Regions from separate parts of the Myceligenerans cantabricum genome, predicted to be linked through region 2. Evidence: riboswitches for the same ligand, from Rfam matches in the RefSeq annotation. Region 2 holds a riboswitch; each other region holds the start of a gene.
What was found. Region 2 has a riboswitch for cyclic di-AMP ahead of ACYU96_RS17545 (C40 family peptidase). Riboswitches for the same ligand answer to the same signal wherever they lie in the genome.
Positions count from the first base shown of each region.

Region 1: another riboswitch for cyclic di-AMP. It lies ahead of ACYU96_RS13435 (C40 family peptidase); the one in region 2 lies ahead of ACYU96_RS17545 (C40 family peptidase).
Region 3: another riboswitch for cyclic di-AMP. It lies ahead of ACYU96_RS15470 (C40 family peptidase); the one in region 2 lies ahead of ACYU96_RS17545 (C40 family peptidase).
Region 4: another riboswitch for cyclic di-AMP. It lies ahead of ACYU96_RS00745 (C40 family peptidase); the one in region 2 lies ahead of ACYU96_RS17545 (C40 family peptidase).

Region 1 covers NZ_BAAHAJ010000009.1:957,174-960,748, reverse strand. The annotation lists gene ACYU96_RS13440 (alpha/beta hydrolase fold domain-containing protein) at 1-400, opposite strand, end outside; gene ACYU96_RS13435 (C40 family peptidase) at 660-1,550, opposite strand; cyclic di-AMP (ydaO/yuaA leader) riboswitch at 1,552-1,705, opposite strand; gene ACYU96_RS13430 (nitroreductase family deazaflavin-dependent oxidoreductase) at 2,059-2,526, opposite strand; gene ACYU96_RS13425 (MarR family winged helix-turn-helix transcriptional regulator) at 2,579-3,055, shown strand; gene ACYU96_RS13420 (thioredoxin family protein) at 3,148-3,575, shown strand, end outside.
Region 2 covers NZ_BAAHAJ010000013.1:68,015-71,589, forward strand. The annotation lists gene ACYU96_RS17535 (hypothetical protein) at 1-6, shown strand, start outside; gene ACYU96_RS17540 (TrkH family potassium uptake protein) at 13-1,401, opposite strand; gene ACYU96_RS17545 (C40 family peptidase) at 1,572-2,294, opposite strand; cyclic di-AMP (ydaO/yuaA leader) riboswitch at 2,297-2,514, opposite strand; gene ACYU96_RS17550 (hypothetical protein) at 2,679-3,575, shown strand, end outside.
Region 3 covers NZ_BAAHAJ010000011.1:188,277-191,851, reverse strand. The annotation lists gene ACYU96_RS15480 (metal-dependent transcriptional regulator) at 6-716, opposite strand; gene serC (phosphoserine transaminase) at 814-1,932, shown strand; cyclic di-AMP (ydaO/yuaA leader) riboswitch at 2,098-2,284, shown strand; gene ACYU96_RS15470 (C40 family peptidase) at 2,284-3,090, shown strand; gene ACYU96_RS15465 (universal stress protein) at 3,218-3,575, shown strand, end outside.
Region 4 covers NZ_BAAHAJ010000001.1:155,831-159,405, reverse strand. The annotation lists gene ACYU96_RS00755 (amino acid ABC transporter ATP-binding/permease protein) at 1-505, shown strand, start outside; gene ACYU96_RS00750 (mycothiol transferase) at 606-1,130, opposite strand; cyclic di-AMP (ydaO/yuaA leader) riboswitch at 1,290-1,451, shown strand; gene ACYU96_RS00745 (C40 family peptidase) at 1,452-2,309, shown strand; gene ACYU96_RS00740 (NAD(P)-dependent oxidoreductase) at 2,415-3,422, shown strand; partial or broken gene ACYU96_RS00735 (DNA-formamidopyrimidine glycosylase) at 3,367-3,510, opposite strand.

The DNA of each region.
Region 1 (3,575 bases), on a different contig from region 2:
CCCAGCCCAGCACGCCGTACGCCTGGCGCGCCGGCCGGGGGAACGGCGCCTGCGGGGCGACGTCGTAGTCGAGGTTGAGCACCACGACGCCGGCCTCGGCGGCGAGCAGCCGGCACCACGGGTCGTCCTGGGCGGGGCCGCGGAGCACGAACCCGCCGCCGTGCAGGTTCACGTGCACCGGTGGGAGGAGCCCTGCGTCAGCCGCCTCCGGGGGCCGGTACGCCCAGGCCCGCACCTCCCCGTGCGGCGTGGGGATCGTGAGGGGTTCGGGCGTGCCCGGGTACTCGGGCAGGCGGTGGCGCGCGGCCTCGGCGAGCCGCCGCCCGGCGGCGGACTGCAGCGCCTGGACGCCGCGGGCGGCGACCGCGGCGAGGCGCGGGTTGCTCAGCAGCGTGGGCATGTCCGGCACCGTACCGGGCCGGGCGCCGCGGGACCGGGATCCTCCGCGGGCCGGCGCCGGGATGTGTGAGGACCGGCACACGCGAAGGCCCGCACGCACGAAGGCCCGCACGCACGAAGGCCCGCACGCACGAAGGCCCGCACCGTGACGGTGCGGGCCTTCGCCGAGCGGGAGCGCCAGGCGCGGACCAGGTCTGCCGAGCCTGCGGCGCCCCCTCGGGTGAGTGCTCCGGCACCCACCCCGTGCTGCGCGTCCGGTGTCAGCCGACGTGGATGAACGTCGGGCTCGACTGCCAGATCGAGGTGTAGCGCACGGTCTGGCCCGGGACAGGGGCCTCGACCTGCATGTCGCCGCCCGCGTAGATGGCGATGTGGCCGGGGGACCAGATGAGGTCGCCCGGCTGGGCCTCGGCCCGGGAGACGACCGTGCCGGCGTAGCGCTGCTCCGAGGAGGTGCGCGGCAGGCTGATGCCGACCTGGGCGTAGACGTAGGACGTGAACCCTGAGCAGTCGAAGCCTGCCGGGGTCGAGCCGCCCCAGAGGTACGGGACGCCGATGTACTGCTTGGCGATGGAGAGGATGTCGGAGCTGGTGGTGGGGGCGGGCGCCTCCTGTGCGGCGGGCTCCTCGGCGACGGCCTCCTCCTGTGCGGCGGGCTCCTCGACGGCGGGTGCGGCCGTCTCCTCGACGGGCTCGGGTGCCGCGACGACGGGCTCGGGCTCGGGCTCCGGCTCGGGCTCGGGCGCCGGCGTCACCTTGATCGTTCCCGTCTCCACGGCGAAGGTGCTGTCGGCGGCGACCTTCACGGTCGGCGCGGTGGCCGCCTCCTGGGCGGCCTGTGCCGGTACGGCTTCGGCCTGGAGGGTCAGGTCCGGGAGCGTGGCCCCCTGGAGGGCCGCCTTCTCCAGGCCCTCCTGCCGGAGGCCCTGGGCCACCGCTTCGAGCTCGGCCGTGCTCGTGTCGTGGTCGCCGGCCGGCGTGGCGTCCGCGGGGGCGCCGAGCAGGGAGACGAGCAGGCCGGAGCCGGCCGCGACGACCGCGCCGCGGCGGGCCGTGGTCGAGATGCCGCGTGCCGCGGCGCGCGTGAGGGGGGTGAGTGGGGTGATGGGGGTGCGGGCAGCACGATGGCGCCCGGGCGTGCGTGTCGTCACGTTCGGTTCTCCCGACGCCTGCGAGGTGAGCTGTCGGATTCGGATCGGAGAATGACCCGGCCGCGGTCCTACCTGTGCGGCTTCACCCCAAGGACACCGATGGTGCCCACTTCGTGGTTCCCCCGTCCCTGTCATCTGTTCGGTGCAGTTGCCCCGGGGCGGTGACAGGGTTCGGCGTCCGCCTCGAGCGCCCGCGAGATTTACCGCGAGCGAGACTGACGGTAACCCTGATGGGCCCGAAAGTCACAATCGCGTTACGGACCTCGCGTCAATCGGCGTGGTGCTTGACGGGATTGTCGGACATGAGTAGTGGGCTCGCGAGCCGTGTCGGGCACGGGCGGCAGAGCGGCGACCAGGCCGGACGCTCCCCGGAGGCCCTCTCGGAAGCGATGTGTCTTCCCGGTCGCGGTTCGCCGGCCAGATCGACGCCGAAACCACCGGCGCGCGGCGCGCCGGGCGGGTTACCAGGATCCGCGCGTGACGAGCCGGAACCTCGCGCGGCCGGAGGTCAGGGTCTCGGGGTGAGGCGGATGACGGGGATGAGCCGGTCGGTGGCGGTCCCGTAGTGCGCGAACCGGGGTACCTCGGTGACGATCTGCTCCCAGGCCGCGGCGCGCTCCTGACCCGACAGCTCGGCGGGGGTGACCGCCAGGTGCTTCCCGCCGACGTCGACCGCGACCTGGTCCGGGTGCGCGGCGAGGTTGTGGTACCAGGCCGGGTTCCCCGAGGCGCCCGCGGCGGAGGCCACCACGAGCCACGTGCCGTCGCCGCCGTCGAACCGGGTGACCGGGGTCTGCCGCGCTTGTCCGGACCTGGCGCCGACGGTGTGCAGGGCGAGCATCTTCATGCCCCCTACCGGGCGGGACCTCTTGCCGGCCCAGCGTGCGACGAGCCTGTTCGCCCAGGCGAGCAGTGCGCCCCGGGGCTGTCGGGCGCCGTGGGTGCCGTGCGGGTACGTGAAGCCGTTGTCGTCCATGGCGATGACTGTACACGGAATTAACTATCATGAGTGTGTACTGTTGGTCGTCGTGACACCCGAGACCGGCGCCTGCCACCCTGGTGATCCCGTCGGCCTGCCCCCGCTGGCCCGGCTCGCCGCCCGCGTGTACGAGGTGATGAGCGACGTGGCTGCCGCGCACGGCCTGAGCGTCGTGCAGGCCCGCATGGTGCTCCAGCTCCGGCACCGGTCCCTGCGCATGGCGGAGCTCGCCCGCGCGACCGGCGTGGAGAAGGCCGCCCTGACAGGCCTGGTCGACCGCGCCGAGCGGCGCGGCCTGGTCGCCCGCGAACCCGTCCCTGGAGACCGCCGCGCCATCGACGTACGCCTCACCGACGACGGCAGACGTGCCGCGCAGGACTTCCAGGACGGTGTCACCGACGCCATGGACGAGCTGGTCGCTCACCTCCCCGTCCGTGACCGGGCCGACCTCCTGCGTCTCGTCACCGACCTCCTCGACGTGAGCGCGCCCCGGGCGCGGGCGGCCGGCGGCGTCGGCTGTCCATAGATCAAGACGATGGTTCACCATGACGATGTTGATGTGATGCTGTGCGGAGATCAGCATCTCCGGCCTCGACGGCCGGGCGGACGGAGACGGCGATGGACATCTTGCTGCTGGGTGGTGTGGTCGCGCTGACGGTGGTGGTCGGCGTGGCGTGGTCGCGACGGCAGGGAGCGGTGCGCGCACCGCGAGCCGCCGGCGACGGCGGGCAGGTCGACTGGGCGTCCCGGGGGGTGGGCGTCGGGACACGGGTCACGTTCGTGCAGTTCTCCGCGCAGGTGTGCGCGGCGTGCCGCTCGACGGCACGGGTCCTCGGGACGCTCGCCGCACCCGGCGACGGCGTCGTGCACCACGAGCTCGACGTCGAGGACCACCTCGCCCTGACGAACCGCCTCGGCGTCCTGCGCACTCCGACCGTCCTGGTCCTCGACCCGGACGGCGTGGAGGTGGCGCGGATGAGCGGCGCCGTGACACCCGCCCAGGCGCGCGAGGCGCTCACCCGGGCGACCGGCCAGGAGCAGGCCGC
Region 2 (3,575 bases):
GAGTGAGCCGGGTCAGCCGATGATCGGGGCGCTCTCCGGCGCACGGTAGAGGCGCTGCCGGTTGCGCAGCGCGAGGGCCGCGCCGAGCGTGATGGGGCCGAGCCGGCCGATGAACATCAGCGGGACCAGCACCAGCTGGTTGTACCAGGCCAGCTCGCCGGTGATCCCGGTGGACAGGCCTGTCGTCGTGAACGCCGAGGTGACCTCGAACAGGATCTTGGTCACGCTGATCGGCGACGTCGCCGTGATCCACATGGTGGGCAGGACGACGATCGCGACCCCGAGGAGCGCCACGGTGAGCGCCTGGCGCTGCGTGGCGGGCGAGATCCGGCGGTCGAAGACGTTCGCGTCCTGCTCACCCCGCAGCTCGGACCAGATGACCACCGCCAGGACCGCGAAGGTGGTGACCTTGATGCCGCCCCCGGTGCCCGCCGACCCCGCACCGATGAACATCATGATGATCGTGGCGAGCCACGTCTCGTGGTGCATCTGCGACGTGTCGAGGGAGTTGAAGCCGGCCGTGCGCGGCATGACCGACTGCGTGAACGACGCCAGGACCTTGCCCGGCGTGTCCAGGCCGGCGATGGTCGCCGGGTTGTCCCACTCCGCCGCCAGGACGAACAGCGTGCCGCCGAGCAGCAGGAGCCCCGTCATCCACAGGGTGATCCGCGTGTGCACGCTCAGCCGGCGGAGCCTGCGCCAGCCGTGGCGCGTCCGGACCGCCCGGACCACCTCGGCGATCACTGGCAGGCCGATCCCGCCCAGGATCACCGCGACGCTGATCGGCAGGCACACCCACGGGTCGGCGGCGAAGCCCATCAGGGAGTCGCTGAACAGGGAGAACCCCGCGTTGTTGTAGGCCGAGACCGCGTGGAAGACGCCCTGCCACACGGCGGTCCCGAGCGTCATGTCCGAGGCGGTGCTGAACCGGACGATCAGGATCGCGGCGCAGGCGCCCTCCACGGTCAGCGCGATCCACAGGACGCGCTTCATCACACCGCGCACGTCGCCCAGGCCGACGCTCCGGGTCGAGGCGGCCGCGACGAGCCGCGAGCTCAGGTCCAGCCTGCGGGTCAGCAGGACGCCCAGCAGCGACGCCACGGTCATCACGCCGAGCCCGCCGATCTGGATCAGCACGGCGATCACCGCCTCACCGAACCCGGACCAGAACACCGGGGTGTCGGTGACGATCAGGCCGGTGACGCAGGTGGCCGACGTCGCCGTGAACAGCGCCTCGACGAAGGTGGCCCGCTCACCCGACGCCGCGACGGGCAACGAGAGCAGGACGGTCCCCACTGCGATCGTGGCCAGGAACCCGAGCGCCACCATCTGGCCGGGGCGACGGCGGAGGGAGGCCGCGCTGTTCGTCTCCCGCTCGGCGGGTGAGTTGCGGAATCGCACGTCTCACGACCTTAGCCCCATCCGGCCGCCGTCGACCGCGGGGTCGCGCTCCCCGCGCCGGCGTCGTCCCCGGAAGGTCGCACGACGACGAGCGCCGCGGGGCCGTCGGGCAGGGGAGCCGACGGCGCCGCGGCGCTCGGAGAACGATGTGCGTGCGGGACGCGAACGCGTCAGATCACGCGGATGAAGACCGGGTTGGACTGCCACATCTCGGTGTAGCGGCCGGGGAGGCCGGTCTCGTACCACTCCATGACCATGCCGTTGCCCGCGTACAGGGCGACGTGGCCGGGGCTCCAGACGATGTCGCCCGGCTGCGGGTCGTAGACCTGGTAGCCGGAGTTGAGCATCGCGGACGAGGAGTGCGGCAGATCGATGCCGTACAGGCCGTACACGTACTGGATGAAGCCCGAGCAGTCGAAGGCGCCGGGGCTGGAACCGCCCCAGACGTACGCGCCGGACAGGTAGCTGAAGGCCGTGTTCGTGATCTGGACGTTGAGCGGCGTGGGCGGCGGCTCGGGGGCCGGGGTCACCTCGACGAGACCTTCGACGGCGGTGCCGCCCTCGGCGGTGACGGTGGCGCCCTCGACATCGAGCTTGGCATCGTGGCTGACGGTCACTGCCCGCGCCTGGTTCACGGCCTGTCCGGCGGTCTCCTTGAGCGCGTCCAGGTTGAGGCCGTCCATCTTGGCGGTGGTCTTGACGTCGGTGGACGCCGGGGCCGCGTGGCTCGTCGTGGCGAACGTCGAGACCAGAACGCCTCCGGCGGCGACGGCGAGCGCGCCGCGGCGAGCAACCGTGCTCGCGTTCTCGGACGCGGTACGAGCGATCATCGTGATGGGGGTTGTTGCCTTGCGGTCCGCTCGATGGCGTCCGCGCTGGGTGGCGTTGGTCACCGTTGTTCTCCTGTACCGCCTACGAAGTGAGCTGTCGGGTTCGGGTGGGAGATGCTCACCCGGCCGAGCAGTTGGGGGTTCTGCTCGGCTTCACCCCGAGGACGCCGGCCCCTCGGAACACCGTGTGGTCCGCTGGTCCGTCGCCCGGAGATGGTTCCCCCGCCCCTGCCACGGTCATCCTGGGTCACGATGCGGTGGCAGGGTTCGGCGTCCGCGTCGCGACTCCACCTATTCCGGTGGAGCGAGACTCAAGGTACACACCTTCGTCGAAAAAGTCACGAACGTGTCACGCACAACGGGAATCGGCATGGGATGGCCGTTTTTGCCGGACATTCCGACAATTCTGGCGACACCTGTCACGCGGGTTCCGCTACCGTGCGCGCCATGTCCAACGGCGTGACCGACACGGAGACCAAGACGACAGAGGCCATCGATGTCCCCGCCCGGATCTCGGGGTGGTGGATGCTCCTGATGAGCGCCGTCGTGTGGTGGGTGATCGGCTTCCTGCCGTGGATCCTGCACGAGATCTACCAGGCCCTGGGCTTCCAGCCGACCACGCTCGAGGAGATCGACGGCTTCACGCCGCTGCCGCTCGCCGCCGAGGACGCCGTCGCCTCCCTGGTGACGATGAGCGTGATCGGGGGAGTGCTGGCGGGAGCCTGCGCGCGTCTCGCGCGGCATCGGGGTGGTGGTGCGGCGGCCGCCGTGCTCGGCACGCTTCTCGCGCTGGTTGCCGCCGGAGGCGTTTCCTGGTGGCAGATCGGCTCGGCGGACGGTGCCGACGACGCGAAGGCGAACGCCCTGCTGGCCGTGGCCGTCGGGGGGACCGTCCTGGGCCTGGTGCTCGGCCTGCTGGCCGGGCTCGCGCCGGCGCCTCTGCGTGCCGCGGCCTTCGCGCTGCCGGTCGTCCTCGCCGACGGCTGGCTGTGGGGCCTGCTGCCCGGGCAGGCCGCGGTGCCGCAGGGGACCTGGTGGATCTTCGCGGTGGTGCTCGGTGTCGCGCTCGGGCTCGGCGTGGACCGCAACCCGTTGCAGATGCTCGGCTGGCTCCCGGCGGCGGGCCTCGTGTGGGTGCTGCAGGCCGCCGGCCCGGTCTTCGACGCGGTGGGCGGGTACTTCGCTCCCGGGGCCGCGCCGCTCTCGATCCCCGTGGTGCTCGGCGCCGCCTGGGAGCCCTTGCTCGGCACGACCTTGTCCAGCGACGGTCATGACCTCGGCGGCTGGGTGGTCGGACTGCTGCTCGGCGTCGCGGTCGCCGGACTGCGGCTGACCCGCGGCGCG
Region 3 (3,575 bases), on a different contig from region 2:
ACTTGTTATACGGCCGCGAAAAGGTGTTTTGCGAGGTCTTCCGGGAGATCGAGCACGGTCTCCGCGCCCTCGGCGCCGACGGTGTAGATACCGTCCGCGAACGCCAGCGTGACCCGTGCGCCCGGGAGGATACGGGCGTCGGACAGGCGGGCGAGCAGCTCGACGTCGACCTGCAGCGGCTCGGCGATCCGCGCCAGCGTGGCCGACGACGGCCCCGGCTCCCCCTTCTTCGCCGCCGACTCGAACAGGGTGGGCAGGGCCGCCACGCCCTCGAGGTACGGCGGCTCGGAGAAGTTCTCGCCCAGCTCGGCGAGCCCGGGGATCGGGTTGCCGTACGGGTCGGCGTGGGGATGGTCGAGCAGGCCGATCAGGCGCTCCTCGACGAGCTCGCTCATCACGTGCTCCCACCGGCACGCCTCGACGTGCACGTGCTCCCAGTCGAGCTTGATGACGTCCGTGAGGAGGCGCTCGGCCAGGCGGTGCTTGCGCATCACGCGCATCGCCTTGTCGTGCCCGGACTCGGTGAGCTCCAGGTGCCGGTCACCGGTGACGACGACGAGGCCGTCACGTTCCATGCGTGCGACCGTCTGCGACACCGTGGGCCCGGAGTGCCCGAGTCGTTCCGCGATGCGCGCGCGCAGCGGTGTGATGCCTTCCTCGTCCAGCTCGTAGATCGTCTTGAGGTACATCTCGGTGGTGTCGATCAGATCGGTCACGTCAACTCCATGTTCTCTGCCTCAGCCCCGGACCAAGCCTATCCGTGAACGTGGAACACCCCGTGGTCGTGTCGGCGTCCCGAACTACAGTTCAGAGATGGCCACGACGATCCCCACCGACCTGCTTCCCGCCGACGGCAGGTTCGGCTCCGGTCCTTCCAAGGTGCGCGAGGAGCAGGTGCGTCGCCTCCTCGACACGCCGAGCCTGCTCGGCACCTCCCACCGGAAGGATCCGGTCAAGAGCCTGGTCGGCCGGATCCGGAGCGGCGTGGCCGACCTGCTCGGCGCGCCCGACGGGTACGAGGTGGTGCTCGGCAACGGCGGGGCCACGGCGTTCTGGGACGTGGCGACGCTCTGCCTCGTGGAGCGCCGCGTGCAGCACGCCGTGTTCGGCGAGTTCGGCGGCAAGTTCGCGCAGGCGACGTCGCGCGCCCCCTTCCTCGAGGACTCGCAGGTGATCGAGACGGAGCCAGGCACGGTCGCCCACCTCGCCGCCGCCGAGGGTGTCGACGCGTACGCCACACCGCACAACGAGACGTCGACCGGCGCCATGGCCCCGGTCCGTCGCGTCGCGGGGGCCGGCGACGGCGCTCTCCTGCTGACGGACGCGACGTCGGGCGCGGGTGCGCTGCCGGTGGACCTGACCGAGACGGACGCGTACTACTTCGCGCCGCAGAAGGTCTTCGGGGCCGACGGCGGTCTGTGGCTCGCCGTCCTGTCGCCTGTGGCCGTCGAGCGGGCGGGCCGGATCGAGGCGAGCGGGCGCTGGGTCCCGGAGTTCCTCTCCCTCACGGCGGCGGTCGAGAACTCCCGCAAGGACCAGACGCTCAACACGCCCGCCGTCGCGACGCTGGTCCTGCTGGCGGACCAGCTCGACTGGATCCTCGGCAACGGCGGGCTCGACTGGGCCGTGAAGCGCTCCGCGACGTCTGCCCAGAATCTTTACGGATGGGCCGAGTCGCGCGAGTGGGCGACTCCGTTCGTCGAGCGGCCCCAGGAGCGCTCCACCGTGGTGGGCACCGTCGACCTCGACGACACCGTCGATGCCGGCGAGGTGATCGCGGTCCTGCGAGAGAACGGGATCCAGGACGTGTTCGCCTACCGCAAGCTGGGTCGCAACCAGCTGCGCGTGGGCATGTACCCGGCCGTCGAGCCGGACGACGTCGCGGCCCTCACGGCGTGCGTGGACCACGTGGTGGAGCGGCTGCGAGGCTGACGCCGGGGCGTGCGCCGCGGCTCGCGGCACCGGGCGACGTCGTCACGGATGTGTGGAATCTGTCGCGATAATGGTCGGTGGGGCCTATTTCCGTTGCCGGAGCGTGACATTCCCGTCGGCGCTGGGGTAGGTTCGGCACGCTCGACGGCTCAAGGTCGACGAGCCCCCGGGCGGACGCCGAACCCTGTCACCGGTCGGGGACCCCACGATCCGTATGACAGGGGCGGGGGACCCGATTCTGGGCGCCAGGGTGCGTCCTTGGGGTGAAGCGGCGTGGCCTTCGGGACACGCGGCCGGGTGTTCTCCCACTCGAACCCGACAGCTGACCTCGTAGGCGATCTGGAGATACTCGTGACAGCACGCACTGCCGCCGGACGCCACCGCTCCGCGCGTCGTCCCGTGACTCCGCTCACCGATCTCGTGCAGAACTCCCAGCTCGGCCGACGCACCGCCGTCGCGGCCGCAGCCGGCGGGATCCTCGTCTCGACCTTCGGCGCCGCGGCCGCGCAGGCCGCGCCCGGCGAGACCGTGAAGGACGACCTCACCAAGCTCAGCGCCCTCGACCTCGGTGCCCTCAGCAGCGAGGCCAGCGCGGTCGTCGATGCCGCCCCGGTCGTCACCGTCGCCCGCGACGCCAAGATGGCCGCCGAGTCCGGCGTCGTCTCCGTGACACCTGCCTCCGAGAACGAGGAGTACCAGGCACAGCTCGCCGCCGAGGAGGAGGCCGCGGAAGAGGCCGCGGCGGCGGCAGCCGCCGAGGAGGCCGCCGGCGAGGCTGCCGCCACGGCGACCACCACGACGGAGACCTCGTCCGCCCCGGCATCCGCCAACGGCAGCGAGATCATCTCGATCGCGTCGCGCTACGTGGGAACGCCCTACGTGTCCGGCGGCACGACCCCCAGCGGCTTCGACTGCTCCGGCTTCACCGCGTACGTGTACGCGCAGGTGGGCATCTCGCTCCCGCACTCGTCCTCGTCCCAGGCGGCCGGCGGCACGCAGGTGTCGGCCTCCGAGGCCGTGGCCGGCGACCTCGTCTACGCCCCGGGCCACGTCGGCATCTACGCCGGCGGCAGCACCATGATCGACGCCCCGAAGCCGGGCGACACCGTCCAGTTCCGCACCATCTGGATGAGCAACCCGATCTTCATCCGGTACTGATCCTTCCGCCCACGCGGTACCGACACCTCCCGCGGAGCCGGGCAGGGGCCATGGTCCCTGCCCGGCTCTCGTGCGTCTGCGATAGCGTGGGTCCGCGACGATGCACGCGCCGACGAGGAGGACGCGGATGACTCGGTCAGAGGTCGTGCTGGTGGGAGTCGACGGATCGGCCGCCAGCATGCATGCGCTCGACTGGGCGGTGGCCTGGGCCGAGAAGGTGGGCTGGTCCCTGCACCTCGTGAGCAGCTACACCCTGCCCTCCTTCACGGCCGCCTCGCTGGACGGCGGGTACGCCGCGTTCGACGACGCCTCCATGGCGGAGGGCGCGAAGGCCGTCCTGGACGAGGCCGAGCAGCGTGCCGTCGCCGCCGGCGCCCGGGTCACCACGTCGGTCGCCACCGGCGACGCGGCGGGAGTGCTCGTCGAGCTCTCCGCGGACCACGGGCTCGCCGTGGTCGGCACGCGCGGGCGCGGCGGATTCACCG
Region 4 (3,575 bases), on a different contig from region 2:
CATGCGCGCGGCGGGCCTCCTCCCCGAGACCGGGCCAGGACACGTGGACGTGAGACGTGGCACCGCGGACGAGGCGCCAGCGCTTGGCACACTTTTTGTCGCCGAGGACGGTCACGTGTTCGGGACCACCGTGCTGGAGAACCTCCGGGTGGCGCGCGGTGACGTCGGCGAGGCGGACGCGCGCGCCGCGCTCGGCGCCGTGGGGCTCGGGCCCTGGCTCGACGGGCTGCCGGACGGGCTGGGCACGATGCTCGGGACCGACGCGGCGAACGTGTCGGGCGGCGAGCGGCGCCGGCTCCTGCTCGCCCGGGCGCTGCTGGCGCCGGTGGACGTGCTGCTCGTCGACGAGCCGGCCGAGCACCTCGACGCGGAGGCCGCCGACGGCGTCCTGCGCCTCCTCGCGCAGCATGCCCGCGCCACCGGGACCGCCGTCGTCCTCGCGACGCACCGCCCGGTCCCGGCCGCCCTGGCGGACGACCGGATCGACCTCTCCCCCCGCCGCTGACGGGACCCGCGCGGTCGGTCCTTTCTTGAACGATCGGCACGTCGAACAGCCGATCACTCACGAAAGGACCGACCGCGCCGGTTCCCGCCGCCAAGACCGGTCACTCGCCCGTAGCGCCGTCGATCAGCTCGCGGGCGGCGTCCAGGTGGCCGGCGTGGCGCGCGTACTCCTGGAGGACGTGGAAGCCGATCCACAGCAGCGTGGGCGGCGTCTCGTCCGGGCCGAACCGCCCCCCGACCGCGCCGCGCTCCGCCAGGTCGCGGCCGGTCAGGATCTCCCGGGTGCGGACACCGCCGGCGTGCAGGCGGGGCAGCCAGTCGTCGAGACCCGTGCCGTCCGGGACCGTCCAGCGGCCGCACGGGTCCCCGTCGGCGTTGTCTCCCCACGGTTCGATCACCTGATCCGCCAAGAACCCCCACACGAACCAGCGCCGCTCCATGTGCACCAGATGGACCAGCAGCTCCAGCGGGGACCATCCGGACGAAAGAGGTCGCTCGTGCAGCCGCTCGGGCCGCAGGCCTCGGAGCTTGCGCTCGACGGTCCCGCGGTAGTAGTCGAGATATTCCATGAGCTGGACGACGGTGTCCGGGGAATCCACACGGGGCTCGACGTCGGAGAGCGGCATACCCCCACCATAGGCTCACGACCAGCGATGACACCCCCTTTCCGACACGCCCGAAATGCAGACGAAAACATTCGCGTGACCAATTCGTGACATCCGACGAGATCGTCTGTACTGTCATCCACGGCCGCGATACCCAGATCGCGGCCCGGACCCGGCCGCCGAGCCCCGCCACCGGATCCGACCAGCGAAGATATGGCGGGGACGGGGGAACCAGGCAGGACGGGCCGACGGCCCTTGGGGTGAAGCCTCTTCGGAGGCCGGGTGATCTCATCTCCCATCCGAACCCGACAGCTCACCTCGCAGGCGTAGGAGGAGATAGCCGTGTCTACGATCACGTCTGAGACCAACCGCCAGTCCGGCCGAGGCCGGCACCGCGCCGACCGCCCCGCCGTCACCCCCCTGACCGGCGTGAGCGAGGCCGCCGCCAGGACCGGCGCCATCGCTGCCGTCACCGGCGGCATGCTCGCCTCGGTGTTCTCCTCGAGCGCCCACTCCGCGCCCGCCGACAGCACCAAGCAGACCGTCGACTACGGCAAGGCCGACGCCAAGGTCCCGAACGCGCTCGCCGACGAGCTCGTCGACATCGTCAAGGTCGCCAAGGACGCCGAGACCCCCGTCGAGACCAGCACCATCAAGGTCACCCCGTACGCCGAGACCGCGGAGGGCAAGGCCGAGGCCGAGCGCCTCGCCGAGGAGAAGCGCCAGGCCGAGCTCGAGGCCCAGCGCCAGGCGGAGCTCGAGGCCCAGCGTCAGGCCGAGGCGGAGGCAGAAGCCCAGGCGGCCGCCGAGGCAGAGGCCGCCGCCGCTGAGGTCGAAGCGGTGTCCACCTCGACCAGCACCGGCAGCACCACGGGCCAGCAGGCCGTGAACCTCGCGATGGAGCTCGTCGGCACGCCGTACGTGCTCGGCGGCTCCACCCCCGGCGAGGGCCTGGACTGCTCCGGCCTCGTCAGCTACGTGTACGGCCAGCTGGGCGTCAGCCTCCCCCGCACGTCGAGCGACCTGCGCTACGCCGGTACCGTCGTCACCGACCCCCAGCCCGGCGACATCGTGTGGACCGAGGGCCACGTCTCCCTCTACGCCGGCGACGGCATGATCGTCGAGGCCGTGCAGCCGGGCACCCCGCTGCGCTACACGACCATGTGGCAGTCGAACCCGACGTTCGTCCGGGTCGCCTGAGCACGGTCTCGCACCGGGCGGCTCGCCGGGTGCGCGGTAGGGCGGCCACCAGGTCAGCCGTACCGTGCACCCGGTGACTTGCGTCCGGGCACTAGAGTCCCCCGCGTGAAGATCCTCCTGCCCGACGTCGCGTTCGATCTCGACTTCCGGCGGTTCCTCGCCGACGGCGCGCGGCGCGTGTCCGACGACGAGGTCGTCCGCTACGACATGCGTGCGCCCGTCCCCGACGAGCACACCGACGCCGACGTCCTCGTCACCTGGTCCAACCCGCCCGGAGCCGTCTCCGACGCCGCACGGCGACTCACCCGTCTGCGCTGGGTGCAGACGCTGTCGGCCGGGCCGGACGTCGCTCTGGCCGCCGGGTTCGGGGACGACGTCGTCATCTCCTCCGGGCGCTCCCTCCACGACCCGACCGTCGCCGAGCACACCCTGATGCTCGTGCTCGCGTCCGTACGGCGGCTGCCGGAGGCCCTCGCGGCGCAGCGCGAGCACCGCTGGGCCCGCGAGATGGCCACCGCCCAGGCCGCGCCCGGCACGGACGCCCACTGGACGCTCTCCGACGCCCACGTCGTCCTGTGGGGCTTCGGGTCCATCGCGGAGCGGCTGGCACCGATGCTGGCCGCGCTCGGCGCCCGAGTGACCGGGGTGGCGGGCTCGGCGGGGGTGCGCGCCGGGTTCGACGTCGTCGGGCCCGACGGGCTCGCCGGGCTGCTGCCCACGACCGACGTCCTCGTGTCCCTGCTGCCCGCCACGCCGGGCACGCGGCACGCACTCGACGCCGGTGTGCTGGCGCGGCTGCCCGCCCACGCCCGGTTCGTCAACGCGGGCCGGGGCGCGACCGTCGACGAGGCCGCCCTGATCGACGCGCTGCGCTCGGGCCGCCTCGCGGGCGCCGCGCTGGACGTCATGGAGACCGAGCCCCTGCCCGCCGGGTCACCGCTGTGGGACTGCCCGAACCTCGTCCTCACCCCGCACGTGGCGGGCGGGCGGCCCCGCGGTGCCGCCCGGTTCCTCGCGGACCAGCTCACCGCGTGGCGGCGCGACGGCGCCGCCGGGATCAGGAACGTGGCTCGCGCTGGCAGCGCGGACAGAAGTACGACGAGCAGTTCATGAACTGCTCCCGCCGGACCGCCGTCCCGCAGCGTCCCCAGGGCTCGCCCTCCTGGCCGTACACGGTGAGCGAGCGGTCGAAGTAGCCCGACTCGCACTCCCGCTCCGGCCGTGCCCGTCGGGCCTCGCCCTGGTCGTCGCGCATCGCAACGTCGG